Regions from separate parts of the Enterococcus sp. AMC1251 genome, predicted to be linked through region 2. Evidence: a T-box and tRNA genes for the amino acid it is inferred to sense, from the RefSeq annotation. Region 2 holds a T-box; the other holds one or more tRNA genes.
The links. A T-box is a leader RNA that pairs with one kind of tRNA and senses whether it is charged. The one in region 2 lies ahead of pheS (phenylalanine--tRNA ligase subunit alpha), so its partner is inferred to be a tRNA-Phe.
Positions count from the first base shown of each region.

Region 1: it has a tRNA-Phe gene. The T-box ahead of pheS (phenylalanine--tRNA ligase subunit alpha) is inferred to sense a tRNA for this amino acid. The anticodon was not compared.

Region 1 is NZ_CM177098.1:3,075,070-3,090,239, forward strand. It holds gene AC4BBR_RS14475 (peptide ABC transporter substrate-binding protein) at 1-895, opposite strand, end outside; gene AC4BBR_RS14480 (cupin domain-containing protein) at 918-1,235, opposite strand; gene AC4BBR_RS14485 (nucleoside deaminase) at 1,405-1,887, opposite strand; gene AC4BBR_RS14490 (tyrosine-protein phosphatase) at 1,914-2,672, opposite strand; gene AC4BBR_RS14495 (histidine phosphatase family protein) at 2,804-3,625, opposite strand; gene AC4BBR_RS14500 (6-phospho-beta-glucosidase) at 3,642-5,075, opposite strand; gene AC4BBR_RS14505 (beta-glucoside-specific PTS transporter subunit IIABC) at 5,154-7,055, opposite strand; gene licT (BglG family transcription antiterminator LicT) at 7,206-8,045, opposite strand; tRNA gene AC4BBR_RS14515 (tRNA-Glu) at 8,293-8,364, opposite strand; tRNA gene AC4BBR_RS14520 (tRNA-Ile) at 8,377-8,450, opposite strand; tRNA gene AC4BBR_RS14525 (tRNA-Gly) at 8,463-8,533, opposite strand; tRNA gene AC4BBR_RS14530 (tRNA-Phe) at 8,552-8,624, opposite strand; tRNA gene AC4BBR_RS14535 (tRNA-Asp) at 8,639-8,712, opposite strand; tRNA gene AC4BBR_RS14540 (tRNA-Met) at 8,772-8,845, opposite strand; tRNA gene AC4BBR_RS14545 (tRNA-Ser) at 8,979-9,068, opposite strand; tRNA gene AC4BBR_RS14550 (tRNA-Glu) at 9,087-9,158, opposite strand; tRNA gene AC4BBR_RS14555 (tRNA-Ser) at 9,168-9,255, opposite strand; tRNA gene AC4BBR_RS14560 (tRNA-Ile) at 9,275-9,348, opposite strand; tRNA gene AC4BBR_RS14565 (tRNA-Gly) at 9,353-9,423, opposite strand; tRNA gene AC4BBR_RS14570 (tRNA-Asp) at 9,432-9,505, opposite strand; tRNA gene AC4BBR_RS14575 (tRNA-Met) at 9,565-9,638, opposite strand; tRNA gene AC4BBR_RS14580 (tRNA-Ser) at 9,773-9,862, opposite strand; tRNA gene AC4BBR_RS14585 (tRNA-Ile) at 9,894-9,967, opposite strand; tRNA gene AC4BBR_RS14590 (tRNA-Met) at 9,987-10,060, opposite strand; tRNA gene AC4BBR_RS14595 (tRNA-Ala) at 10,079-10,151, opposite strand; tRNA gene AC4BBR_RS14600 (tRNA-Pro) at 10,162-10,235, opposite strand; tRNA gene AC4BBR_RS14605 (tRNA-Arg) at 10,246-10,319, opposite strand; tRNA gene AC4BBR_RS14610 (tRNA-Leu) at 10,383-10,468, opposite strand; tRNA gene AC4BBR_RS14615 (tRNA-Gly) at 10,484-10,555, opposite strand; tRNA gene AC4BBR_RS14620 (tRNA-Thr) at 10,564-10,636, opposite strand; tRNA gene AC4BBR_RS14625 (tRNA-Leu) at 10,672-10,753, opposite strand; tRNA gene AC4BBR_RS14630 (tRNA-Lys) at 10,766-10,838, opposite strand; tRNA gene AC4BBR_RS14635 (tRNA-Val) at 10,845-10,917, opposite strand; rRNA gene rrf (5S ribosomal RNA) at 10,932-11,047, opposite strand; rRNA gene AC4BBR_RS14645 (23S ribosomal RNA) at 11,146-14,057, opposite strand; rRNA gene AC4BBR_RS14650 (16S ribosomal RNA) at 14,335-15,170, opposite strand, start outside.
Region 2 is NZ_CM177098.1:1,607,667-1,622,836, forward strand. It holds gene AC4BBR_RS07540 (hydroxymethylglutaryl-CoA reductase, degradative) at 1-690, opposite strand, end outside; gene AC4BBR_RS07545 (hydroxymethylglutaryl-CoA synthase) at 875-2,026, shown strand; gene lepB (signal peptidase I) at 2,534-3,073, shown strand; gene AC4BBR_RS07555 (PD-(D/E)XK nuclease family protein) at 3,211-6,789, shown strand; gene addA (helicase-exonuclease AddAB subunit AddA) at 6,782-10,579, shown strand; gene AC4BBR_RS07565 (winged helix-turn-helix transcriptional regulator) at 10,645-10,989, shown strand; T-box leader at 11,031-11,240, shown strand; gene pheS (phenylalanine--tRNA ligase subunit alpha) at 11,342-12,388, shown strand; gene pheT (phenylalanine--tRNA ligase subunit beta) at 12,395-14,818, shown strand; gene AC4BBR_RS07580 (amino acid ABC transporter permease) at 14,872-15,170, opposite strand, start outside.

The DNA of each region.
Region 1 (15,170 bases), 1.5 Mb from region 2:
GGTTCAAACGAATGTAGTTCATGGTTGCAGTCGGATAAGAGTGATAGTTTGGATTACTTTGATTTTGTTTTGCTAATTCTCCAGTGACTGTTGCTACATCTAGCTGTCCATCCTCAAAAAGATTTAATGCTGTCGAAGCTTCTTTCACGACTTCGTAATGGATTTTATCTGATTTCACATTTGCTTGATCCCAGTATTTTTCATTCTTTTTTAGATCCCAACTTAAATCTGTTTGCTTCCAATTTTCTACAGTAAACGGTCCATTATAAACAGTATTTTCACTTGTTGTACCGTAATCTGTTCCCATTTTTTCAACGAATTTTTGATTTTGCGGGAAAAATGTTGGAAAAGCTAGCACTGAGGTGAAGTATGGTTTTGCTTCTTTTAGTTTCACTTCTAAGGTTTGATCATCAATTGCTTTTACACCTAGTTCTTCAACTGACTTTTTACCTTCTAAAATTTCTTCAGCATTTAAAATTGTATCTGCAACTAAAAAACTATAGACAAAACCATTTTTGGGATCGATCATTTTTTTCCAAGCATATTCAAAATCTGCTGCCATCACTGGGTCCTCATTACTCCATTTTGCATCATTTCTTAGTTTAATCGTATAAGTTTTACCATCTTCAGAAATTTTTGGCATTTCTTTTGCAGCTGCTGGTATCAATTGATCTTTGTCATCCAATGCATATAATCCTTCAAATGCAGCTGTTTGAACAATTGCATCTGGAAAATCTAACATAACAGATGTGTCTAATGTCGTTAATTCTGAAGGTGACATTAAATTTAATGGTTTCGTTTCTTGAGTTTGTTTTACTTCCTTGCTACCAGTACATCCCGAAATGATGGTCATTATTAATGTTAGACCAATCATTGATTTTACTACTTTTTTCATATGTTTCTCCCCTATATTTGTTTTATTCACGTTCAACTAATAGCCAAACAACAACTGCTGCTTCGTTGCCATCATTATAATTGATGTGACCTTCGCCCGCTTCGATTAGCTGGGCATCGCCTGCTTTTCCTACTAAATCTTGTCCATCTTCCAAAATTGTATGAGCTTCACCAGAAACTACATAAGAATATTCATCTTGATCATGTCTAGCAAATCCTTCTATTGGTCTTTTTTCTCCTGGTTGTAAGATAACAATCCCCATCTGAACATTTTTATTAGGTTGATTCTCTGTGTCGAAAAAAATTGTCATTTCTTGCGGCAGTGATGATTTGATCATCATAATTTATAACAACTCCTTTTATTTTTGATAAGTAATTTTATTTATTATTACCTTAACCTTCTAATAAGTCAATAACATTTTTGAAAATTCTGACATTTCATTTAACGTTGATAGGTAAAGGCGAGTGTCGAAGTAGGATCTCAATTTCGGCACTCGGCACTCACTTTTGTTACCCCCAGTAACCTTGATGGACAGCAGCTGCGGCTTGCTCAATTTCTGGAAATGGTCCAATGATTTGGATTTTTTTTTGTCCATGACGTAATATTTCTTTTGAAGGCAGATTAAAGGTCGGATTTTGCTCGTTGTCACCCGTTAATTCCAACAACCTTTTTTCAGTCATTGCATAGACAATCGTTCCAATATTTCCCCAGTAGATCGTTCCCGTACACATCGCACATGGTTCCGCTGTAGTATACAGCATACACTCCCACAAAAATCCTTTGCTATATTTTTGTGATGCTTTTGCAGCCAATGTAGTTTCAGCATGTCCTGTACAGATATTTTCTGTGATTTCAATATTTTCCTGCTCTAAAAGAATGGTTCCTTCTTTATTAGCCAACAATGCTCCAAAAGGTGTATTGCCATGCTCTCGAGCATTCTTAGAAAGTTCGATGCAGCGGTTCAATAGTTCAATATGCTGATTTATCTTCATACCTAGTTCCTTTCTTTCAATACTCTTTACTCAATAAAGCGATTATTCAACACTTCTCTCGTCACTTTATCAATACCAATTGCTTGTTTTAAATAAGTTGAAATGTCACCATATTGTTTTTCAACCGTCAGATAAAAATTATCTAAATAACTACGGTCTACATTTAACGCAACATGTAATGCTTCTAAATTTGCATCTTCCAAATGAGCTTTTTTTGCTTGTGCTAAAATCATTGCATTTTCTTTTTTTCTCAAGTCATTGGTTAGTAAATAATCCGTATAAATAGCCTCTTTAGGTACATCAAGTGTTTCCAATACCAATAATGCAGCAATTCCTGTACGGTCTTTTCCAGCGAAACAATGGAATAAAATACTCTCTTGTTTTGGTAAAGCTAAGATTTCTTCAAAAAATTTATTATACCCTTTTTGAGCTGTTTTATTTAAAGCGATAGATGCATATAGTTTTTCCATATAAGAAGCTGATTTTTCCGGGGAACCGATCTTAACAAAGTCTTCAATCGAAGCCCCTTCGTCTTGAATGTCTTCCAAAATATCAATATGGATATATTCGGCTTTAGGAACAGTCATATCTGGTCTTTCTTCCACTTCAGTATCACTTCTCAAATCAATGATTTTCCCTAAATGATACGTTACCTCTAAACACTGTTCATCTTCTGTCGTTAATTTAGACAATTCCCCCGATCTTAAAAAGATATTTTTTTTGATTTGTTTCCCCTCTTTATTTTTGATACCACCGATATCACGAAAATTTGTAATAGTCACCATAGTTTTGTCCTTTTCCTTCTTTTTGTTTTTATTATGCACAAAATTCGATCAAAAATGGTTCTTTGATCGAATTTTATGTCTATGAAATTGAAATAACGAATTATTTTACTACTTCTAGCTCAAATTGTTTCCTATTTTTTTTGTCCTGCTTCAACATAACTTAAATCATTAATTTTATCTAATGAATAGTTGCCATCTTTATATTTCACAGTACAAACACTCGCATTTTTCAAGCCGCCTTCTGGAATTTTATAATCATCGAATAAGGTAGCGAGCAAAGCTGAAATACTTAATCCGTGTGAGGCAATCAATACATTTCCAGAGCCTTCATTCTCCATTTCTTTTTCAACGATATCATCTAAACCAGCTTTAAGTCGAGTAGTGATTGTCTTATAATCTTCTGCCGGCCAATTGATTTTCGCTTCTTCTACATTTTTAGCGTCTAATTTAGCTACACTATTAGCAAATGATTCTGGCGTCATATTTTTCAAGAATTCTTCTAACGTTACGCCTTGATCATCTGCTATATCTTGCCACATCGTATGATTCAAATCACCTTCATAGGTTCCAAAGTTGAATTCTCTCAATCGTTCATCTGTGATTACTTTTAAATCAGAAGATTTTTCATTTTCTTTTACGATTAGATTAGCGGTTTGTATAGCACGACCACTGTCACTACTATATGCATTTTGAAAATCGATATCTTTTAAGCCAACACCCGCTGCAGTTACGACTTCTTCACCAGCTTTAGTTAAAACTGCATCGGACCAGCCTTGCACACGGTCTGTTGTATTTAACATCGTTTTACCATGGCGAACAATATACAATGTCAACTCATCAGGTACTTTTTTAGCAGTTGAGGCATCGTTTTTTTGAGCGTTACCATTGCCACATCCTGAGACTATTAGCACACTCAACATTAAAATCCCTAACAGTTTTCCTATCTTTTTCATCTGATTGCCTCCACTTTTATTCGTTCGTCAAATCTTCCCCATTAGTTGCAATGACTTTTTTATACCAATCAAATGATTTTTTCTTCGAACGTTTTAGCGTACCCTTTCCGTCATTATCACGATCGACATAGATAAAACCATAACGCTTTTTCATTTCGCCTGTTCCAGCAGAGACTAAATCAATACAGCCCCATGTTGTATAGCCTAGTAAATCTACGCCATCAAGCTCTACCGCATCTTTCATCGCTTGAATGTGTGCAGCTAGGTACTCAATACGATAATCATCGATCACATTGCCATTTTCATCTGGTGTATCGACTGCGCCTAAGCCGTTTTCCACGATAAATAATGGTTTTTGGTAACGGTCATATAGATCATTCATTGTTGTACGTAAGCCTAGTGGATCGATTTGCCAGCCCCATTCACTTGCTTCTAAGTATGGGTTTTTCACTGACGCAAAGATATTTCCAGCTGTTTTTTCGTTGATTGCCGGATCTGTTGATTGCACACGTGATGAGTAATAAGAAAATGAAATAAAATCAACTGTGTGCTCTTTCAGTAATTCTAAGTCGCCCTCTTCAATTGGTAATTCAATGCCTTCTCGTTCTAATTCTTTCAGCGCATACGCTGGGTATTCGCCACGAGATTGCACATCAATAAAGAAGAAATTCTCACGATCGGCTTTGCGTGCTGCCCAAACATCTTCTGGTTTACATGTATAGGCATAGTTTGTACCTGCCGCTAACATACACCCTACTTGGTTTTCTGGATCGACTTCATGGGCGATTTTTGTTGCAATCGCACTTGCCAATAATTCGTGATGCGCCGCTTGGTATTTGACTTGTTCTTTATTTTCGCCTTCTTCAAAGTAAAGACCAGCCCCCATAAATGGTGCATGTAAAATCATATTGATTTCGTTGAACGTTAACCAATATTTTACTAAGCCTTTATAACGGTTGAAGATCACGTTACATAGATTTTCATAAAAGCCAACCAGCTCACGGCTGCGCCATGCGCCATATTTTTCCACTAAGTGCATTGGACAATCAAAGTGAGTGATCGTTACAAGGGGCTCTATATTGTGTTTGCGGCATTCTTTGAACAAATCTTCATAGAACTTCAAGCCTTCTTCATTCGGCTCTGTTTCGTCTCCTAGAGGGAAAATACGACTCCAGGCAATCGATAAACGGTAGGTTTTAAACCCCATTTCGCCAAATAATGCGATATCTTCTTTATAACGGTGGTACATGTCGATCGCATTTTGCGCTGGGTAAAAATGTTCATCATCAAAATCAAACATTTTCTTCTCCCCAGTAATCACTGGAAAGCGATCGGGTCCAACTGGTGCTAGATCCACGTTAGCTAATCCGCGTCCACCTTCCTTATAGCCACCTTCACATTGATTGGCCGCTGTTGCGCCGCCCCATAAAAAGTCTTTTCTAAATGCCATTTCAAAATTCCTTTCTAATATAAGCTTACAGTAAAACCTATCTTGCTTTACTGCAAGCTTTGTTCTCATTTATTATTTTTAAGTTAATCCAGTAATCAATGTATCATTTGAGGTTACTTCACGTTCTTGTGTTTCTACAATATCTAAATAGTCATCAGTATTTGTCACAATAACAGGTGTTTCTACACTGTAACCAGCTGCTTTGATTGCCTCGATATCAAAAGTAACTAGGACTTGTCCCTTTTTCACTTTCTCACCTTGTGCTACTTTTGCTTCAAACCCGTTTCCTTCTAATTGAACAGTATCCATACCTATATGAATTAATAACTCCATTCCTTGATCTGATATCAAACCGATTGCATGTAACGTCGGAAACAAAGTCATCACAGTGCCGTCAAATGGTGCTCTAACGACGCCTTCTGTCGGTTCAATTAAAATCCCTTTTCCTAAAGCACCCTGAGCAAATGCTTGATCACTTGCTTTACTTAATGGTAAAACATGTCCTTTAACTGGACTTAGAACTGCTTCTTTGATTGCTTTTTGCGCTTTTCTATTTTCCGTCACTTCTTCTACAACTGTATCATCTTTCCAGAAAAAGAATGTCAATGAGAAACCGATAACAACAGCAATTAAGATTGCGACAAATGAATGAATCATTCCACTTGCATCATCACCATTGATAAAGTTTAATACACCGAAAATTCCTAATCCACCCATGGTATAAGAAGTTACTCCATTGATCATTAAATACAATCCACCGACTGCAGCTCCGATCATTGAAAAAATGAACGGTGTTTTTCTTGGCAACGTAATACCATAAATGGCAGGTTCAGTTACTCCGAAAATCCCAGAAATGATTGCAGGAGGACAAAGAGCTTTCATTTTCGCATCTTTTAACTTAAAGAACATAGCCATAACTACTGCTGTTTGAGCAAAACTTGCCGCAAAAGAACCAACTAATACTTGACTTGCTCCTTCTTGAGTAATTTGCATGATTGCAAGCGGCACCACACTCCAGTGTAAACCGAAAATAACTAATACTTGCCAGAAGAAACCAAGGATAACGCCATACAATGCTGGTGAGAAGCCCATCAAAGATTGGAAGCCAGCACTCAATAAATCTGTCAACATACTGATAATCGGACCAATGACTAAGAAACCAATCGGCAATGCAATCAATAGTACAAAAAATGGTACCAAGAACGTTTGAACAACTTCAGGAATAAGTTTCTTGAAAAGTTTTTGAATTTGCGCTGCAAAGGCAACAATGAATATTATCGGTACAACACTACTTGTATAACCCGCACCAACCCATGGAATACCTAAAAACGTATCATAAGCAGGTAATCCTAATAAACTATATGGCGCTGCTGCTCCAGCTCCTGCAGTTGTTTCAAAGGCCGCTTGTAATGCGCTGCCTTGCACTGTAGGGTAGCAAAGGGCAGCTCCAATAACAATCCCCACCATTGGGTTTAAATTAAATTTTCTAGCTGCTGTATAGCCTAGAATCACTGGCATGAAATAAAAAATTGCATCACCAATACCATTTAACATCGTATACGTTCCAGAAGTATCTGCATATAATTTCAAGAAAACAAGTAATGCATTTAGTCCTTTTACCATTCCTGCTGCAGCTAAGGCACCTAAGAAAGGTTGGAAACAACCACTTAATATATCAATCAAACGATTAAATAAATTTCCCCCAGATGATCCTTGTTCTGCATCTGCTGAAATCCCAGCAATGCTTAGAACATCTTCATAAACTGCAGGCACATGATTTCCAATTACTACTTGATATTGCCCACCGCTTTTCATTACAGTGACTACGCCATCCATATTTTTCAATATATCGTCATTTGCTTTTGCTTCATCTTTCAACTTAAAACGTAAGCGTGTAACACAATGTGTCAAGCTATTAATATTCTCTTTTCCACCTACATTGTTAACAATTTTCTCTGCCAAATCATGATATTTTCCCATTTTTTATTCCTCCAAAGTTTCGTTTTTTTCAATACATTACTTTTGAAGGTTTAGCCAACTTAATGTCACTATCCAAAGGGTCTTACTGTACATTGCTTCTCTTCTATCCACCTTTCATCATATTGCTGATCTATTAAGATAATAATCTTGCTAACCATTGGTTTGTACTACACGCGCGATATGAATAATCAAATACATCTTTTCTTCCCTAGAAATAGCATAACAATAATTTTCCGTCAAAAACGCCGCGATTTTATTTACACAATTATATGCATTACGGTACTTTTTTTTAATCACTTCATATAATTCTCCATCATCTTCATCTCGAAATTCTTTATGATTTAATAAACGATAAGCAAAAAATTTTAAATGAGTACTAAAACGATAAAAATAAACTGAGTCTTCATTAAAAGTAATTTTAAAATGATATTTAACAATATTTGTAATCTCTTGCATAATTTTTGTTAGTTCATAAACATTGCCAATTTCTTCATCCATTTCCGCATTAACCAGATGTAAAGCGATAAATCCTGCTTCATCTTCTGACAATTGAACACCCAATTTTTCTTTAACCATGTCAACTGCCTTATTCCCAATAAAATATTCATCTGAAAAAAAACGCTTGATATCCCATAACAAAAAATTTTTCACTTCAATTCCTTGTCTCATTCTCTCTAATGCAGTATGAAGATGATCTGTTAAAGAAATAAAAATAGTATCATTTAATTTTTTACCTAGTTTTGTTTTTGCATACTTGATTATTTCGTCTGACAGCTGCATTACTTCTAGAGGTAGTTCCCCTAACAACTCTTGAAATTTCAAAGAAGTATCTTGGTTGGCTAAACGAAAAACTTGATCGATCTGCTCTTCTGCTACAAAGTCTCCAATCTTTCTTTTAAATGCAATACCACGTCCCATCACAATTTGTTCTTGTTCATTCACATCCAACGTAATCACAACATTATTATTCAAAATTTTTTGAATAATCATTTTTTCACTCCCTTCTTCACTCCTAACTCCTTTGATCATAAAAAAAGAAAAACCCAACCTTTCCAAAAAAGAAGATACTCTCCCTTTTTGGAAAAATTAGGTTTAGCTTGTATTTAAACAATCACTATCCGTATATTCACTTGTTGTGTACAAGCTTAGAATACATTATTACAACTGCATTGTCAACGTTTTCATAAAAAAAATATAAAAAAAAACATTATGCAACTAGCAAAATGCTTTAAAGACATGACCCGTACGGGAATCGAACCCGTGATACCGCCGTGAAAGGGCGGTGTCTTAACCGCTTGACCAACGGGCCTTTTACAAATTATGGGCCTAAATGGACTCGAACCATCGACCTCACGCTTATCAGGCGTGCGCTCTAACCAGCTGAGCTATAGGCCCTTAAAGAAAAAAAGCGGGTGACGAGAATCGAACTCGCGACAACAGCTTGGAAGGCTGTGGTTTTACCACTAAACTACACCCGCATGTTTCTTCTTTCAAAATGGCGCAAGACAGAATCGAACTGCCGACACACGGAGCTTCAATCCGTTGCTCTACCAACTGAGCTACTGCGCCAAAAATAAATAAAACGGTCTGGACGGGACTCGAACCCGCGACCTCCTGCGTGACAGGCAGGCATTCTAACCAGCTGAACTACCAAACCAATAATAAATGTATTGCATCACTATACTACTCATACTTTTAAAACAAATTTAAAAGCAATTGCGGGGGCAGGATTTGAACCTACGACCTTCGGGTTATGAGCCCGACGAGCTACCTGACTGCTCCACCCCGCGATAATATATAGTCTATATGACTATAAAAGGTGATATTTCTTGGTGATTACTAGTAAGATTACTTCTCTCACTTCATTCGCCAAGTATGTTCATCATCTGTTCTGGCAAAGCCACTTACAGCGATTCTCAGTAAAGGAGGATAAGGGATTCGAACCCTTGCACGGTTTTACCCGCCTGACGGTTTTCAAGACCGTTCCCTTCAGCCGGACTTGGGTAATCCTCCGAAATAAATATTAAAAAATGACCCGTACGGGAATCGAACCCGTGATACCGCCGTGAAAGGGCGGTGTCTTAACCGCTTGACCAACGGGCCGCTATGAAACGGAGAAGGAGGGATTTGAACCCTCGCGCCGGTTTCCCGACCTACACCCTTAGCAGGGGCGCCTCTTCAGCCACTTGAGTACTTCCCCAAGAAAATAATTTGAAAAATGGGCCTAAATGGACTCGAACCATCGACCTCACGCTTATCAGGCGTGCGCTCTAACCAGCTGAGCTATAGGCCCATAAAGCGGGTGACGAGAATCGAACTCGCGACAACAGCTTGGAAGGCTGTGGTTTTACCACTAAACTACACCCGCATTTAAAACGGTCTGGACGGGACTCGAACCCGCGACCTCCTGCGTGACAGGCAGGCATTCTAACCAGCTGAACTACCAAACCAATAATAAATGTATTGCATCACTATACTACTCATACTTTTAAAACAAATTTAAAAGCAATTGCGGGGGCAGGATTTGAACCTACGACCTTCGGGTTATGAGCCCGACGAGCTACCTGACTGCTCCACCCCGCGATAATATATAGTCTATATGACTATAAAAGGTGATTTTTCTTGGTGATTACTAGTAAGGTTACTTCTCTCACTTCGTTCGCCAAGTACTGTTCATCATCTGTTCTGGCAAAGCCACTTACAGTGATTCTCAGTAAAGGAGGATAAGGGATTCGAACCCTTGCACGGTTTTACCCGCCTGACGGTTTTCAAGACCGTTCCCTTCAGCCGGACTTGGGTAATCCTCCGAAATAAATATATTGTTAATTGTCACTACAATGGACCTTGTAGGACTCGAACCTACGACCGGACGGTTATGAGCCGTCTGCTCTAACCAACTGAGCTAAAGGTCCTTGGCTCTTAAAAAAGAAATCGCGGCGAAGGGGATCGAACCCCCGACCTCCCGGGTATGAACCGGACGCTCTAGCCAGCTGAGCTACACCGCGAAAATAATAAAGTACTAATGGAGCCTAGCGGGATCGAACCGCTGACCTCCTGCGTGCAAAGCAGGCGCTCTCCCAGCTGAGCTAAGGCCCCACAAAATAAATCGGGAAGACAGGATTCGAACCTGCGACCCCTTGGTCCCAAACCAAGTGCTCTACCAAGCTGAGCTACTTCCCGTAGCTAAAAATGCACCCAAAGGGAGTCGAACCCCTAACCTCTTGATTCGTAGTCAAGCACTCTATCCAGTTGAGCTATGGGTGCTTTATACTTTTCAACCCCTATTCTGTCAATTTCACAATTGCCATTCATAGTGGTTCAAAGCAATGCCGAGGACCGGAATCGAACCGGTACGGTGATCACTCACCGCAGGATTTTAAGTCCTGTGCGTCTGCCAGTTCCGCCACCCCGGCGTTTTGAAAAGGCTAAGCGGAAAACGGGGTTCGAACCCGCGACCCCCACCTTGGCAAGGTGGTGCTCTACCACTGAGCTATTTCCGCAGTCTGGATGCCGGCTAAAGGATTTGAACCCTCGACCCTCTGATTACAAATCAGATGCTCTACCAACTGAGCTAAGCCGGCGTTATAATCGCCTAGTAATAAAACGAGACTAAAGATGCGGGTGAAGGGACTTGAACCCCCACGCCGTAAGGCGCTAGATCCTAAATCTAGTGCGTCTGCCAATTCCGCCACACCCGCAAAATATTTCTATGAGCCGTGCAGGGCTCGAACCTGCGACCCTCTGATTAAAAGTCAGATGCTCTACCAACTGAGCTAACGGCTCAAAAAATGGAGGTTGACGGGATCGAACCGCCGACCCCCTGCTTGTAAGGCAGGTGCTCTCCCAGCTGAGCTAAACCTCCAAGACAACACTTTAGCGTGGCGACGTCCTACTCTCACAAAGGGAAACCCTTCACTACAATCGGCGCTAAGAAGCTTAACTTCTGTGTTCGGCATGGGAACAGGTGTATCCTTCTCGCTATCGCCACCACACTGGGTGTTGTTGCTATTTAATTGAGTGCTTTTTATTCACTCAAAACTGGATTGAAGTAGTAATCAAACAGCCCGAAATACTTTTTTATTTCGTTTCTTTGGTTAAGTCCTCGACCGATTAGTATTGGTCCGCTCCGTACATCACTGCACTTCCACTTCCAACCTATCTACCTGATCATCTCTCAGGGGTCTTACTTTCTTAAAGAAATGGGAAATCTCATCTTGAGGTGGGCTTCACACTTAGATGCTTTCAGCGTTTATCCCTTCCCTACATAGCTACCCAGCAATGCCCTTGGCAGAACAACTGGTACACCAGCGGTAAGTCCATCCCGGTCCTCTCGTACTAAGGACAGCTCCTCTCAAATTTCCAACGCCCGCGACGGATAGGGACCGAACTGTCTCACGACGTTCTGAACCCAGCTCGCGTGCCGCTTTAATGGGCGAACAGCCCAACCCTTGGGACCGACTACAGCCCCAGGATGCGACGAGCCGACATCGAGGTGCCAAACCTCCCCGTCGATGTGGACTCTTGGGGGAGATAAGCCTGTTATCCCCAGGGTAGCTTTTATCCGTTGAGCGATGGCCCTTCCATGCGGAACCACCGGATCACTAAGCCCGACTTTCGTCCCTGCTCGACTTGTAAGTCTCGCAGTCAAGCTCCCTTCTGCCTTTACACTCTGCGAATGATTTCCAACCATTCTGAGGGAACCTTTGGGCGCCTCCGTTACTCTTTAGGAGGCGACCGCCCCAGTCAAACTGCCCACCTGACACTGTCTCCCACCACGATAAGTGGTGCGGGTTAGAGGGTTCATAACACAAGGGTAGTATCCCACCAGCGCCTCCACCGAAACTAGCGTTCCGGGTTCATCGGCTCCTACCTATCCTGTACATGTGGTACAAACACTCAATATCAAGCTACAGTAAAGCTCCATGGGGTCTTTCCGTCCTGTCGCGGGTAACCTGCATCTTCACAGGTACTAAAATTTCACCGAGTCTCTCGTTGAGACAGTGCCCAAATCGTTACGCCTTTCGTGCGGGTCGGAACTTACCCGACAAGGAATTTCGCTACCTTAGGACCGTTATAGTTACGGCCGCCGTTTACTGGGGCTTCAATTCTGAGCTTCGCCGAAGCTAACCCATCCTCTTAACCTTCCAGCACCGGGCAGGCGTCAGCCCCTATACTTCATCTTTCGATTTTGCAGAGACCTGTGTTTTTGATAAACAGTCGCTTGGGCCTATTCACTGCGGCTGACCGAAGTCAGCACCCCTTCTCCCGAAGTTACGGGGTCATTTTGCCGAGTTCCTTAACGAGAGTTCGCTCGCTCACCTTAGGATACTCTCCTCGACTACCTGTGTCGGTTTACGGTACGGGCAGTTGTTTTCTCACTAGAAGCTTTTCTTGACAGTGTGACATCAGGAACTTCGGTACTATTATTTCCCTCCCCATCACAGCTTGTCCGTACAGAGTAAAGCATTTGACTCTACTCAAGACTTACTGCTTGGACATGCACTTCCAGTCGCATGCATTCCTTAGCCTCCTGCGTCCCTCCATTGCTCAAACAAAAACAACTGGTACAGGAATATCAACCTGTTGTCCATCGCCTACGCCTTTCGGCCTCGGCTTAGGTCCCGACTAACCCTGGGCGGACGAGCCTTCCCCAGGAAACCTTAGTCATACGGTGGACGGGATTCTCACCCGTCTTTCGCTACTCATACCGGCATTCTCACTTCTAAGCGCTCCAGCCGTCCTCACGATCGACCTTCAACGCCCTTAGAACGCTCTCCTACCATTACACCAGAGGTGTAATCCACAGCTTCGGTAATATGTTTAGCCCCGGTACATTTTCGGCGCAGGGTCACTCGACTAGTGAGCTATTACGCACTCTTTAAATGGTGGCTGCTTCTGAGCCAACATCCTAGTTGTCTGTGCAACCCCACATCCTTTTCCACTTAACATATATTTTGGGACCTTAGCTGGTGGTCTGGGCTGTTTCCCTTTCGACTACGGATCTTATCACTCGCAGTCTGACTCCCGGATATAAATGAATGGCATTCGGAGTTTATCTGAATTCGGTAACCCGAGATGGGCCCCTAGTCCAAACAGTGCTCTACCTCCATCATTCTTAATTCCGAGGCTAGCCCTAAAGCTATTTCGGAGAGAACCAGCTATCTCCAAGTTCGTTTGGAATTTCTCCGCTACCCACAGCTCATCCCCGCACTTTTCAACGTACGTGGGTTCGGTCCTCCAGTGCGTTTTACCACACCTTCAACCTGGCCATGGGTAGATCACATGGTTTCGGGTCTACGACTACATACTCATTCGCCCTATTCAGACTCGCTTTCGCTGCGGCTCCGGCTCTTCACCTTAACCTCGCATGCAATCGTAACTCGCCGGTTCATTCTACAAAAGGCACGCCATTACCCATTAACGGGCTTTGACTTGTTGTAGGCACACGGTTTCAGGATCTATTTCACTCCCCTTCCGGGGTGCTTTTCACCTTTCCCTCACGGTACTGGTTCACTATCGGTCATTAGGGAGTATTTAGCCTTGCGGGATGGTCCCCGCGGATTCCGACGGAATTTCTCGTGTTCCGCCGTACTCAGGATCCTCCTAGGTGTTGCCAACATTTCGTCTACGGGGCTATTACCCACTTTGGCGAACCTTTCCAAGTTCTTCGACTATCTTGACAGACTACCACAACGGAGTCCTACAACCCCAACAAGCAAGCTTGTTGGTTTGGGCTTTTCCCGTTTCGCTCGCCGCTACTCAGGGAATCGAATTTTCTTTCTCTTCCTGCAGGTACTTAGATGTTTCAGTTCTCTGCGTCTACCTCTAACCAGCTATGTATTCACTGGAAAGTAACATCCTATAAAAGATGCTGGGTTTCCCCATTCGGAAATCTCTGGATCATAGCTCACTTACAGCTCCCCAAAGCATATCGGTGTTAGTCCCGTCCTTCATCGGCTCCTAATGCCAAGGCATCCACCGTGCGCCCTTATTCACTTAACCTTATGATCTTACGATCAATTGTTTGGTTCGTTTCTCTAGCGATAGAGGCGTCACCAATAAAATAAGCTTCGAACAGTTAATTAACTCTTCAACGCGGTGTTCTCGGTTTGTTTTGATTACTTTTTTACTTCAATATCCAGTTTTCAATGAACAATTCGTTTGAGAGAAACATTATAAGAAAAAAGATAATCAAACGATTAACTTTTTTGATAAACGTAAACCTCTCAAAACTGAACAAAGTATCGACGAATGTGTAAGTTTCCGTAATATTCCTTAGAAAGGAGGTGATCCAGCCGCACCTTCCGATACGGCTACCTTGTTACGACTTCACCCCAATCATCTATCCCACCTTAGGCGGCTGGCTCCACAAGGGTTACCTCACCGACTTCGGGTGTTACAAACTTTCGTGGTGTGACGGGCGGTGTGTACAAGGCCCGGGAACGTATTCACCGCGGCGTGCTGATCCGCGATTACTAGCGATTCCGGCTTCATGTAGGCGAGTTGCAGCCTACAATCCGAACTGAGAGAAGCTTTAAGAGATTTGCATGACCTCGCGGTCTAGCGACTCGTTGTACTTCCCATTGTAGCACGTGTGTAGCCCAGGTCATAAGGGGCATGATGATTTGACGTCATCCCCACCTTCCTCCGGTTTGTCACCGGCAGTCTCGCTAGAGTGCCCAACTGAATGATGGCAACTAACAATAAGGGTTGCGCTCGTTGCGGGACTTAACCCAACATCTCACGACACGAGCTGACGACAACCATGCACCACCTGTCACTTTGTCCCCGAAGGGAAAGCTCGATCTCTCGAGTGGTCAAAGGATGTCAAGACCTGGTAAGGTTCTTCGCGTTGCTTCGAATTAAACCACATGCTCCACCGCTTGTGCGGGCCCCCGTCAATTCCTTTGAGTTTCAACCTTGCGGTCGTACTCCCCAGGCGGAGTGCTTAATGCGTTAGCTGCAGCACTGAAGGGCGGAAACCCTCCAACACTTAGCACTCATCGTTTACGGCGTGGACTACCAGGGTATCTAATCCTGTTTGCTCCCCACGCTTTCGAGCCTCAGCGTCAGTTACAGACCAGAGAGTCGCCTTCGCCACTGGTGTTCCTCCAT
Region 2 (15,170 bases):
GCCATTTTCTTTAAAAACAGTTTTTAATGAACTTAATTTTTCTAAAGTTGTCTCGTTTCGAACCCCTTCATCGTGTTTAAAAATATTACCATCGAGGGATAAAGGAACTATTTCGGGTGCAAATTTATCTTCTGCTTGTGCTTTGGCCGCTTTCGTTTGAGAATGCGCTGCAAAGGTATCTTGCATTTTTCGTGTAATGTTAAACTGCTCAGCAATGTTTTCAGCTGTTAAGCCCATCGCTTTACCACTAAAAGCATCTGTTAAGCCGTCTACCATCATAGTAGGCGCAGGTTTTGAATAAGTTTCTTTTTCTTTATAAGTGATAGCAGGAGCTGTTGTCATACTTTCTGTTCCACCAGCTATAATAACATCAGCCTGACCTAATTGAATGGCTTGCCGTGCTAAGCTAATGGCTTTCATTCCTGATCCGCAGACTTCATTTACAGTAAAAGCTGGGATCTCAAAGTTTAAACCGCTGTTTATAGCAATTTGTCGTGCGGGATTTTGACCATTCCCCGCCTGTAATACGTTTCCAAAAATAACTTGTTTTATATGTTCGACGACTGTTGTATTTCTTGTAAGTAACTCTTTTGTAACAGCTGTCCCTAGCTCAACTGCAGATAATGATTTTAATTGTCCTCGATACTTGCCGATGGGCGTTCTCAAAGCGTCGATTATTACGATTTCCACGACGTCACCTCCACTATGAAATATACCATGCTTTGTGAAAAAAGAATACTCTATAAATCGCAATAAAAAAACTTCTGAAATACTTTAACAAATTTTGAACGATTCTTTTTTCTACCTACTTTGACTGAAGTTATGATAAATTATACTAAGTACTGAAAGAGAATATTGATAAAGGAGATATAAAATGAATGTTGGGATAGATAAAATCAGTTTTTTTGTACCGCCTTATTATGTTGATATGACAGATTTAGCTTTAGCCAGAGGGATAGATCCAAATAAATTTCATATTGGAATTGGACAAGATAAAATGGCAGTGAATAAAAAGACGCAAGATATTGTCACATTTGCGACAAATGCTGCAAAAAATATTTTAACGAATGAAGACAAAGAACAAATAGATATGGTAATCGTAGGAACTGAGTCTGGTATTGATGAATCAAAGGCTTCTTCGGTAGTTTTACATCGCTTGTTGGGGATTCAACCTTTTGTTCGCGCATTTGAAATAAAAGAAGCTTGTTATGCAGGAACTGCGGCTTTACAATATGCAGTAGCTCATATTAAAAGTCATCCTGAAAGCAAGGTGTTAGTTGTCGCATCTGACATTGCAAAATACGGCTTAGCTTCTGGAGGCGAACCAACACAAGGTGTAGGAGCTGTTGCTATGCTTGTATCGGCAGATCCAAGTATTATACTATTAAACGATGATAGTGTCGCACTAACGCAAGATATCTATGATTTTTGGCGACCAGTGGGTCACGATTATCCAATGGTAGATGGGCAATTATCTAATGAAACTTACATCCAAGCTTTTCAAAAAGTATGGGAGGAATACTGCCGTAGATACAACAAATCGATTGCTGATTTTCATGCATTAACATTTCATATACCGTATACAAAAATGGGGAAAAAAGCATTATTAGTTGCTTTGGAAGATGAATCGGAAGAAGAGCAAGAACGTATTTTAACGAAATATGAGGCAAGTATAATGTATAGTCGACAAGTGGGGAATTTATATACGGGGTCTTTATACCTTGGATTAATTTCGTTGTTAGATAATACTCAGTTGAAAGCTGGAGATCAGATTGGCTTGTTTAGTTATGGTTCAGGTACTGTAGCAGAATTTTTTAGTGGGGTACTTGTTGAAGATTACGAGAAACAATTACTCACTGACCTACATCAAAAACAATTAGCTGAACGAAAAGTATTATCTATTACTGAATATGAAGAGATGTTTAATGATGTATTAGACAGTAATATAGATGCTGTTTACGAAGATTCACTTCTTTTTAGTATCTCATCTATCTCAAATACAGTTAGATCTTATAAAGAAAAATAACCTACAAGAATAATCTATTGTAACTAATTGAATCAAGATACTCAAAGCAGCTTCAAATTGTTGATTTGCTGGGAATGGACAATATGTGCACGTCATGGAAGACATTTTATTTTTTAACTTTGTTCTAATCACTGTAAATGCAGAAATTCAAGAGCGTGGGACAAAACTGATCTTTAGTTTTGTCCCACGCTCATTCCTACGATAGCTTAAACGTCTGTTTGTAATAAATGTATCTTTGTATAGTTGTGGCAATTTTTATTCTTAGCAGAGCAATTTTATTCTTTGAACATTAAAATAAATGAGTATTGTTTGTGTTAATCAGAAGAAGTAAAATTGGAACAACCTTCATAAAATTAGTCTTAATTTCAACTTTTTCTTTATTAATAAAACCCTAATGCATAAATTTTTTAACGATGATTTAAAATTTTGAATAAATAGAAAAGAAATCTGTAGAAATTTCTTTTTCTGTGGTAAACTATAAAAAGCAAGTTTTTGGAGGAATGAAATTTGAAGTCTAAAGAGTTATTACATACAATATTATTTTTTGTTGGTTTAGCTACGTTACTATTTTTATTGCGACAGTTCGTTTTTACACCTGTTGTGGTCAAAGGACATTCTATGGACCCTACACTGGCGGACGGTGAACGAGTTATCGCTTTAAAAAATACAGAAATCAAACGTTTTGATATTGTGACGTTTCCTGCGCCAGACGAACCCGAAAAGAATTATATCAAGAGAGTGATCGGCTTGCCAGGTGACACGATTGAATCTAAAGATGATGTTTTATATATCAACGGTAAAGAAGTAAAAGAACCTTATCTAGATGAATTCAAAGAGGAAGTAACCGATGGGTTACCCTTGACGCTAGACTTTACATTGAGTGAAGTTGCTGGCAAGAAGAAAGTTCCGGACGGTGAATATTTCGTGATGGGTGATAATCGTCGGAATTCAAAGGATGGACGTATGATTGGTTTTATTGATAAGGATAAAATATCTGGTGACGTTAAGTTTGTTTTGTGGCCGTTAAATCGTTTTGGAACGATTTAGAAATTAGTCTCATTTATAATAATACATGAAAGCTCTCTTTTAACTAAGAGGGTTTTTTTGTTAAATAATGAAAGCCGTCTTCACGCTCAATTTATGATAAACTAAGAACATGAAACATTTATAAAGGATGTGACAAAATGAGTTTACAATTTATCCGTGGAACGGGCGAAATGGATTTAGAAGAAGCTCTTTTACAAGCTTCTGTAAAGTGGTTATCTGAAGATGATTCACACGAGGTTTTTTATTTAGTTCCAAACCATATGAAATTTGAGCAAGAGATTAGTGCACTTAAACGAATAAAAAGTATCCAAGAAAATCACAATGATTCAATTGCAACGATGCGGTTTCAAGTGTTTAGTTTTTATCGTTTGGCTTGGTATTATTTACAGCATACGCAGTACTATAGCTCAGAAGTTCTTTCGGAAGCAGGAGCTGCAATGGTTTTCAGAAAGATTTTATCTGAAAATGAAGAATCATTAAAAGTCTTTCGTGGAGAAGTGAATAAGTCGGGATTTATCCAACAGTTATTTGACTTATATCAGGAAATGAAAGAAGGAAACATTAATTTAGACGAGTTATTTGGTCAATTGTCGAATCAAGATTCCAATAATAAAGAACAGGATTTGCAATTAAAAATACAAGATATCAAATTAGTTTTTTCAAAATTTGAAGCAACAATGATGAATTATGGAATTAAATCTGCAGAAATTATTAATTATTTGACAGACTATCTAGAAAGAAAAGATTTAAGTCAGGTGTTATTCGTAATTAACGGGTATCATCATTTTTCTGCAAGAGAATTAAAATTGATTGATACACTGATGCGACGAGGTGGCAAGGTGAAAATCTCTTTAGTGTTGGATAAAAAATACCCGAATGAGTCACCGTCGTTGATGAATTTATTTTATGAAACAGGTGTGACTTACCATAAGTTGTATCAATTAGCTAGAAATTCAAATGTGGAAATATTGCCTGATTATGTTGAAAAAAGTAAATCGTTGACCGCTGATAACAGTCTTATAACGCTAGGCAAATATTGGATTACGGCGCAAGAAAATCATCCTAAAAAAGAGAAACAAGAAATCAGTGATAATCATTTGCAAGTTTGGTGTGCAGAAAATCCTAAGGAAGAAATAAATCATATTGCAAAAGAAATCAGAAGATTAGTTGTTGAAGAAAATTATCGATACAGTGATATTCAGTTATTGACACGGGAACTAGATAGCTATGAAACGATGATTCAACCGCTCTTTTCGATGCATGAAATTCCTGTTTATCTAGATAGAGATATGGCAATGGAACAACATCCCTTAGTTGAATTTATTCAATCTTTGTTTGCTATTCATGCGTACCATTATCGTTATCGAGATGTATTGCGTTTTTTAAGAACAGAATTGTTTTTTCCGATCGAAGAGGAAATTTCTATTGAACAGTGGCGAATAGTACGTAACGAATGGCGCAGGAAAATTGATGTAGCTGAAAATGTCGTTTTGGCTTATGGTTATGAAGGGTATCATTGGGAGAAAAATAAAGACTGGCATTTTATCCGATATGATTTTGAAGCAGAACAGCAAGATGATACGGAACTAATTGAAAAAGATTCAAATGCTGTGCGAAACATGATTCAACAAAGTGTACCAACCTTTTTCAAACAAATTTTAAACGCTCAAACTGGAGTTGAAGCAGCTGATCATTTTTATCGTTTCTTAGTCAATAATGGCATAGAAAAGCAATTGATGATGTGGCGGAATCAAGCTATTGAGCGCGGACAATTAGAAGATGCCCGTAATCATGAACAAACTTGGGAAGCATTAATGAATTTATTAGATGAATATGTGACAATTTATGGTAAAGAGACATTTGATTTGGACTTGTTTGAAGAAATTTTCTCTAGTGGTCTTGAAGGATTACGTTACAATAAAGTACCGACAGCAATTGATCAGGTACAAATTCGTTCGATTGATCTCGCTAGACCAGGACAAGCCAAAGTGGTATTTGCAATTGGCTTGACGGATCAGGTTTTACCACAAAAATTTGACAATAAAACGTTACTTTCAGATGAAGAAAGACAGTTCGTTAATGGCCATTTAGATGATGGACAATTTTTATTAAAAGATACGAGAAAAAGTATCGCTAAAGAACCATTTAATGCATATATTATGTTTACTTCTGCAACAGAACGATTGTATTTATCTTATTCAAGTGTAAAAGACACTGTTAAAGATGTTAAAGTATCAAGCTACTTAACAAATATTCAAAATAATTTGAACGTGCATCTGCAACAAAGAAATGCACTTACGATCTTAGATGATGAGCGAGCAAGTCTAGAACATGTCGGGACATATAGAACCTTGATCAGTGACTTAACAAATCTCAAGCGTCAAAAGAAGGAATCGCAAGAAGGGATTTTGTCCTTTTGGCTAGTGTTAGAACGTGTTTTGATGAAACAGTCTCAAGCAACGCTTGCACGTCATGTTTTTGAAAGCCTTGGACATCAAAATCTGCCCGAAAATCTACAAGAACATCTAGCAGATGAATTATATACTAAGAATATTTACACATCTGTATCAAGAATGGAAAGTTTTTATCGTTGTCAGTATCAATATTTCTCACGCTTTGGCTTAGGTTTAAAAGAAAGAGATGTTTTCGGTTTATCACCAGCTGCGACTGGGGACTTTTTCCATGAGGCATTAGATCAGTTCTTTAAGTTATTGTTCATGCAAAATAAACAATTATCTGAGTTGACGGATCGAGAAGTTAGCGAATTTACTGAGCAAATATTGAATGCTGTATTCGGCGAGATCAAATTTTCAATTCTTGATACATCGAGCCGGATGAATTATATACGTTATCAACTTGGACAGACAATCAAAAAAGTAAGTTGGGCATTAAAACGGCAAAGTGAACGCAGCGGGATGACGACTGTTCAAACGGAAGTTTTATTTGGTCAAATTGCGAGTCAAAAAGGAATAAAAGGCTTAGAACTACCATTGCAAAATGGCGGGAATATTAGTGTTAGAGGGAAAATTGACCGTTTGGATCAATTAGTAACGCCAGAATCTTTATATTTAGGCGTCGTCGATTATAAATCGAGTCACAAGAAATTTAATATTACTGAAGCATATTACGGCTTAGCAATGCAGATGCTCACATACTTAGATGTGGCGTTGATGGATGCTGTCAATTTGGTTGGTCAGCCGGCTAAACCTGCAGGTTCATTTTATCTGCACGTTCACAATCCGATTCTTCCATACGAAACGGAAGATAAAAAAGAGCAACAGCTTTTAAAGAAATTTCAATTTGATGGATTGTTATTAAACGATCCAGTTCTACTTGAAAATCTAGATCAAAGTTTAGAAGCTAAACAAAGTTCTTTGATTTTTCCAATCGAAGAATCAGCGAAAGAAATTATCAAACCAGGCCGTCGTCAAGAAGATAAATTTGTAACAGAGCCTGAATTAGATGCTTTATTGACTCATAACCGCAGCAAATTTATTGAGGCTGGAAACAAGGTAACTAGCGGTGAAATCGACTTGAATCCAGCTTATCAAGGGAAAGAACGCATCGCTTGCCGTTTCTGTCCATTTAGAAGCGTTTGTAATTTTGATGTTATGCTAAAAGAAAATAATTACAATCGAATTGAAACATTATCAAAAAAAGAAGTCATGGATCGTTTAATCGAAAATGAGCAGAAGGGAGGAACAATTGATGAGTAAGACAATTCCTTTACGTCCGGAAAATGAACAATTTACAGATAATCAGTGGCAAGCTGTTTTTGATGGAGACGAAAATATTTTAGTTTCTGCCTCTGCGGGTTCTGGAAAAACTACGGTTCTTGTTCGTAGAGTCATCGAAAAACTTAAAAGTGGCGTGGATGTCGATCGATTATTGATCGTAACGTATACAGAAGCTGCAGCCAAAGAAATGAAAGAAAGAATTCAAATCGCTTTGCAAAAGGCAATCACAAATGAGAGCGAGCAAGAGAAAAAGCAACATTTTATCAGACAATTAACTTTGCTTCCTACTGCAAATATTAGTACTTTACATGCTTTTTGTTTAACGGTAATCCGACGTTTTTATTATTTGATCGAAATGGATCCTGTCTTTCGTTTGTTGACGGATGAAACGGAGATGTTACTTTTAAAAGAGGATGTGTGGGATGAACTCCGCGAAAAATTCTATGCTGAAAACGAAGCAGCTTTTTATCAACTGACGAGTAATTTTTCTAATGACCGTAGTGATGATGGACTGACTAGACTAATATTTTCTCTGTACGAATTTGCCCGCGCTAATCCAGATCCAGACGAATGGCTTACGCACTTAGCTGATAGTTATCATGTAGAGGGACAATTAGGTGACTCAGTTTTATTTCAAGAGTATTTAAAACCTCAACTAATGGAAAGCCTATTACGCTGTGTGGATCGATATGAAGAGATGATTCGCATGACAGAAGGGGAAGAAAAGTTAGAAAAAATAGCAACCCTTGCTAGAAATGAAAAAGAATTTGTTGAAACCTTTACCAGCCAATTAGCAGATGATGATCTAGAATCTGCATTTGAAATTTCTAAAACAGTTACTTTTGAACGTTATCCTACCGTGCGTGTAGAAGAATTGAAAGAAATATCTGCGCAAGCAAAAAATTTGCGAGAACAGAATAAAAAAGCCATAAACGATCTTTTAAGTAATCTGTTTACATTATCTCCAGAACAAATGAAGGAGATCTTAGAACGATCCCAACCGCTCGTTCAAGAGATGGCTAAAGTGGGGAAAGCATTTATAGATACTTACAGCAAACAAAAACGAAGAAAAGGGTTAGTCGATTTCAATGATTTGGAGCATTTCACCTTAGCCATCTTAGCAAAAAAAGAAGCGGGTGATTGGTTTGCTACTGAAGCTTCCAACTATTATCGAGAGAAATTTGATGAAGTATTAGTAGATGAATACCAAGATATCAATCGATTACAGGAGACGATTCTGTATTGGTTAAGAAGACCCTCAGCCGAGGATGGGAATTTATTTATGGTTGGGGACGTCAAACAATCGATCTATTCTTTCCGTTTAGCTGATCCAACATTGTTTATTGAAAAATATAATCAATATGGTCAAAATAAAGACGGAAAACGAATCGTTTTAGCTGAAAATTTCCGCTCTAGAAAAAACGTTTTAGATTTTACTAATTTAGTTTTTGAACAATTGATGGATGAACGAGTTGGACAAATTGCCTACGATGAGGCGGCGCAACTTGTTCATGGATTTGACCAATTTGCTGAAGCTGAAAATTATGATACGGAACTACTGATTTATGAAAAAAAATCAGAGCAACTGGAAGAAACGCTTATATTAGCTGATTCTCAATTGATTTTAGAAGATAAAACAGAAGGCGAATTGCATATGACAGCGCTGAAAATCAGAGAATTAATTGATAATAAATATTTGATTTATGATAAATCGACTAAAGAAAATCGACCACTGAGCTATAAGGATATAGTGTTGTTGACGCCAACTAAGAAGAATAATTTAACAATCTTAGAAATATTCAAACTAGCTGGAATTCCGATTCAAGTCAATGATGCTCAAAATTATTTTCAAGCAACTGAGGTTCAGACAATGGTTGCTCTTTTACAAATCATAGACAATCCGTACCAAGATATTCCCCTAGCGGCTGTACTGCGTTCGCCTATTGTAGGATTGAAAGAAAATGAATTGGTTACGATCCGTTTAGCAGCTAAGAAAAGTTCTTATTATGAAGCGTTTTTAGCGTTTAATCAAAATGAAGCTAGGGATTCAGAACAGCAATCATTAAAAGGAAAAACAACGAAATTTGCTGAATGGTTGGAACAATGGAGAGAAATCGCTAGAAGAAATCAGTTGGCGACACTTATTTGGCAAATTTATCAAGATACTGCTTACCTTGATTATGTAGGAGGGATGCCTGCTGGTAAACAAAGACAAGCAAACCTATTTGCATTAGTCGATCGAGCTGCCAGTTATGAACAAACAAGCTTTCGTGGGTTATTTCAATTTGTTCGTTTTATTGAAAAAATGCAGGAGAAAGATAAAGATTTAGCTGAGCCAGTGATCTTAAGTGAAGAAAATGCGGTTCGCGTTATGACGATCCATGCTAGTAAAGGCTTGGAATTTCCGGTAGTCTTTATTCTAGATATGACCAAAGAGTTTAATCTTGGAGACTTGAACGAACGTTATATTTTTGATGATCGCTTAGGTGTAGGGATTCGTTATCTTGATCAAACAGACCGTATGTTATATGAAACATTGCCTTTTCTAGCAGTCAAACAGGCAAAATTAAAAAAATTACTTTCAGAAGAAATGCGTAAATTATATGTAGCACTGACGCGCGCTGAGCAAAAGCTTTATTTAGTAGGTTCATATAACAACCAAGAAGCTGCTTTTAAAGAATGGCTGAGGGTTGGTGATGTTCAGACAAAAGTCTTGCCTAGTGAAAATCGTTTACAAGGTAAAAGTAGCTTGATGAACTGGGTAGGGATGAGTTTGATTCGTCATGAGAAAATGGCGGAGTTTCAAACTGAATTTGAAACTGAGAAAATTGCAGGGATCACACAACATTCTGCAGGTTTTTCCATTGCTTTTATGACAGAAAAAGCCATCCAAGAACAGTTTGCACAACTTCAGTTTGTTGATACAAGCGCTATAAAAGAAGCGCGTACAGAAAATAGTGATCCTAAATTTATAGAAAAAGGTCTTCGTCGTTTAAATTATGATTATCCTTATCAACTTTCAACCAAAACGACGAATTATCAATCGGTATCGGAAATTAAACGTGTATTTGAAGACCCAGACAATAAAGAAATTGCAAAAATCGAAGTAGATGAAAAAAATACAATTCAGCCAACGCCGATGATCGTTCATCGAATGAGTGAAGGAGAGCTAGGCAAACCTAAATTTATTGAAACAATACGAAAACCATCCGCGTTAGAAATTGGAACAGCAACCCATTATTTATTGCAACTTTTAGACTTGAACGAAGAACCAACAAAAGAGGGCATTATTCAACTAATCGAAGAATTAGTTCAAACTAAAATCATACAAGATAATGTAGCGAAACAAATTAATATAGATCAAGTTCTTTCTTTCTACCGTACAAGCTTAGGACGACTTTTGTTAGAAAATCCAGCAAGAGTTGTTCGTGAACAACCCTTTTCAATGTTATTGAATGCTGAAGAACTGATTAAAGATTACCCAAAAGGAACCCAAGATGATTTATTGATTCACGGAATGATCGATGGATACGTTGAACAAGCTGAAACTTGTATTCTCTATGATTACAAGACTGATTTTGTCCAAGATATTGAAAATACGCAAGAAATCAAAAAAATCATCCGGCGTTATAGAGGTCAATTAAATTTATATAGAAAAGCGTTAACGCAAGCAACAAATAAACAAGTAAATCAAGTATTCTTAGTATTATTGTCTGCTGGAATCATTATTGACATGGACAAAGAAGAGATTATTGAAAAAATGATATAAAATGAAAGCAAATCTACTTACAAATTGTAAGTTGTGTGCTATACTCAGTTCACGAGGTGAGGAAAATGGAGCAAGTAAAGACAACTGAATTTTCACTATGTCCTAAATTCGAAAAGGCTTTTGCGATTTTAGGGAAGAAATGGAATGGTTTAATTATTGATGTCTTGTTGGAAAATGGTCCTCAACGATTTGGTGAGTTAAGACAAAAAATCCCTGAACTAAGCGATCGAGTGTTAGTAGAACGCTTAAAAGAATTAGAAGGAGAAGGGATCATCTCTAAAGCAGTTCGCTGTGATGAGAGTAGCCGTCTGGAATATTTCCTCACGAATAAAGGTAAGGACTTACAACAAGCAATGGAACAAATTCAGCATTGGGCAGAAAAATGGGTCACGACTGAAGAATGCAGTTGACCTAAGACTTAATTTCTTGTAAACTGTAATCAATTGAATAACAAAAAACGTAGATGGAAAAAAGTAGTTTGGCTGATACGGAAAGGGAAAACCTGTCATAGACTGGAAACAGGTTGCGTAATCGAAAAATGAAGTTCACTTCCGGAGTTTGTTTGTTCCAAAGAGAGCAGACCGGTGAAACCCGTTATAAGAATTGAGTGCATGATTTTTTATCATGAAGTAGGATGGTAACACGATAGCTCGTTCCTTTAAGTAGGTGCGGGCTATCGTTTTTTATATGAGTATTTTAGATGTTATGCAATTAATTTACTGCTTTGAACTCAATTATCAGATAAAAGAAAGGAATAGAGAAATGACATTAAAAGCTCAATTAGAAGCCTTGAGAGATGAGACATTAACGAAGATTCAACATGCAGCTGATCTTAAAGCATTAAACCAAATTAGAGTAGAAACACTAGGTAAAAAAGGTCCGATCACAGAAGTTTTGAGAGGAATGAAAGATTTATCGGCACAAGAACGTCCAGTCGTTGGAAGTTTTGCTAACGAAATTCGAGATTTATTGACTGAAGCCGTGGAAGCACGTAAAGAAATCCTAGAAACAGCAGCATTAAATGCCGCTTTAGAACAAGAAACAATCGATGTAACTTTACCAGGCAAACAAATGACACATGGAACTCGTCATGTATTATCTCAAGTAATGGAAGAAATCGAAGATATCTTTGTTGGGATGGGCTACCAAGTCGTCGAAGGATATGAAGTGGAGTCAGATCATTATAATTTCGAACGCATGAACTTACCAAAAGATCATCCAGCTCGCGATATGCAAGATACGTTTTATATTTCAGATGATATTTTAATTCGTACACATACATCACCTGTGCAAGCAAGAACAATGGAAAAACATGACTTTTCAAAAGGTGCATTACGCATGATTTCTCCAGGAAAAGTATTCCGCAGAGATACCGATGATGCAACACACAGCCACCAATTCCATCAAATTGAAGGCTTAGTTATCGATAAAAATATCACAATGGGCGACCTTAAAGGAACACTAGAAGTTGTTATGAAAAAAATGTTTGGAGAAGATCGTAAAATTCGTCTACGTCCAAGTTATTTTCCGTTTACCGAACCCTCAGTTGAAGTTGACGTTAGTTGCTTCAAATGTGGTGGGTCAGGCTGTAACGTCTGCAAACAAACTGGTTGGATTGAAATTTTAGGTGCAGGAATGGTTCATCCAGATGTTTTATCAATGTCAGGAATCGATCCAAATGAATATACTGGATTTGCTTTTGGTTTAGGACCAGATCGTGTAGCGATGTTGCGTTATGGTGTGAATGATATCCGTAATTTCTATCAAAATGATTTACGTTTCTTAAATCAGTTCAAGGTAAAGGAGTAGTCGACGATGTTAGTTTCTTATAAATGGTTAAGTGAGTATTTAGATCTTTCAAAAATTTCTGCAAAAGAATTATCTGACCAAATGTCTTTGACTGGAATCGAAGTCGAAGGTGTTGAAGTGCCAGAAGAAGGCTTGAAAAAAATAGTGGTCGGTGAGGTTAAAGAATGTATTCCTCATCCGAATTCTGATCATTTATCGATTTGCCAAGTAGATATCGGTGAAGAAGAATTATCGCAAATTGTTTGTGGTGCATCGAATGTTAAAGTCGGCATCAAAGTGATTGTTGCTTTACCTGGCTCTCGTATTACAGGCAACCAAAAAATCAAAAAAGGGAAAATGCGCGGTGAAGTGTCAAATGGCATGATTTGTTCTTTGCAAGAACTAGGTTATTCTGATAACGTGATTCCTAAAGCTTATTCTGACGGAATTTATTACATGCCAGAAGAGGCTGCTAATGGCGATGATGTCTTTTCTTATTTAGATATGGATGATCATATTATTGAGTTATCGATCACACCAAACCGTGCAGATGCTTTAAGTATGCGCGGCGTTGCCTATGAAGTAGGGGCTATTTATCGCCAAACCCCTAAATTCAATGATGAACTTTTGGAAGAAGATGCTAGCGAGACTGTTGCTGATTATATTTCTGTTGAAGTCGAAGATAAAAAAGATGCACCGGCTTATCAAATCAGAATCATCAAAGATGTAAAAATTGCTGAAAGTCCGTTGTGGTTGCAAACCCGTTTAATGAATGAAGGGATTCGTCCTATCAATAACGTAGTCGATGTAACAAACTACATTCTGTTATTATTTGGTCAACCATTACATGCATTTGATTATGATAAGTTAGAGAGCAAAACTATTTTAGTAAGACGTGGTAAATCTGGTGAAGAAATCGTCACTTTGGATGATGAAACAAGAAAAGTATCGGATGAAAATATCGTCATTACAAATGGTAAAGTTCCAGTAGCTTTAGCTGGTGTAATGGGTGGTGCGGATTCAGAAATTACTGACGGAACAACAACGGTTGCTTTAGAATCAGCTTTATTTGATTCTTTATCTATTCGTAGAACATCTAAACAGTTCAATTTACGTAGTGAATCTTCTAGCCGATTTGAAAAAGGGATTAATCATGGAACGATTGGTGAAGCCGGTGATGTCGCTGCAGCAATGATTGCTAAATTAGCTGGAGGAACAGTTGTTTCGGGGAAAGCAATGGGCTCTGAATTAACAATTGAAGATGTTGTTGTAAGTGTAACGATTTCAAGAATCAATGAGTACTTAGGTACTGATATGGATCAAGAAACGGTTAGTGAAATTTTTGATACGTTAGGATTTGCTTACGAACTAGACCAAGAAAAATACACTGTAACGGTTCCATCTAGACGTTGGGATATTACGATCGAAGCCGATTTGATCGAAGAAGTTGCACGTATTTATGGCTATGATAACCTACCATCAACTTTGCCAAAAGGTGAAACTGTGGCAGGAAGTTTAACGAGTGGACAATTATTAGTTCGTAAAATAAAAAGTTTGTTAGAGGGCTGTGGCGCAAGTGAAGCAATCAGCTACGCTTTGACAACGGAAGAAAAATCTCGTCAATTCATGATGAGAGAAAGCCTAACAACAAGCCTGCAATGGCCGATGAGTGAAGAACATTCTGTTTTAAGAATGAACTTGATTTCAGGCTTACTGGATGATGTAGCTTATAATGTTGCTCGTAAAAATAGCAATGTTGCACTTTACGAAATCGGACGAGTATTCTATCAAGATAACGATCCTAAAAAACAATTACCACATGAAGAAAATCATTTAGGTGTTGTATTATCAGGAAATAAAGTGGCAAAAGACTGGCAGACAAAAGAAGCCCCAGTTGATTTTTATACAATCAAAGGAATGCTTGAAGTGTTATTTAACTCTGTAGGTATTGCGGATAAAATATCCTATGAAGCGACCAAAGAGAATCAAGAATTGCATCCTGGAAGAACTGCATTGATAAAATTAAATGATACAGTTATCGGTTTTGTCGGTCAAGTTCATCCAGCTGTGGCAAAAGAATATGAAATTCCTGAAACATATGCTGCTGAATTAAATCTTCAAGCTATTATAGAAGAAGAAAATGACGCTTTAGTTTATCAACAAATTTCAAAATTCCCAGCTGTTTCTAGAGATATTGCGTTACTAGTTGATGAATCAGTAACAAGCCAAGAATTGGTTGGAACCATTTCTGAACACGCTGGAAAATTCTTGCAATCCGTTCATTTATTTGATGTTTACCAAGGAGAGAATATCGCTGAAGGTAAAAAATCAATGGCGTATAGCTTAACTTTTGTAAACGCGGAAGCGACATTGGTAGACGAAGAAATCAATCAATCAATGGAAAAAGTAGAAAAAGCTTTAGTAAAAGAATTTAATGTAACGATTCGATAAAAAATAAGAGTGTAGCAAAACTAAAAAATAGTTTGTGCTACGCTCTTATTTTTTTATACCCAATGTCTAGAAAGCCATCTTGAAAATTGAGAGATAGAGAAGTTGATTACGAAATACATCAAAGCGACAAGCCCGTATATGGCAAAGACTTGTTCTGTTTGCGCATAGCGCCCCATTAAGATATATGATTTGCCAAATAATTCTTGTAGAGCAATGACTGAGTATAAAAAACTAGTATCTTTTATTACAGTCACAAACTGTGAAACAATAGCTGGTAAAACATTGCGAATCGCTTGAGGCAAGACGATATACAAAAGAATTTGGAAATGATTAAACCCTTGTGAACGTGCCG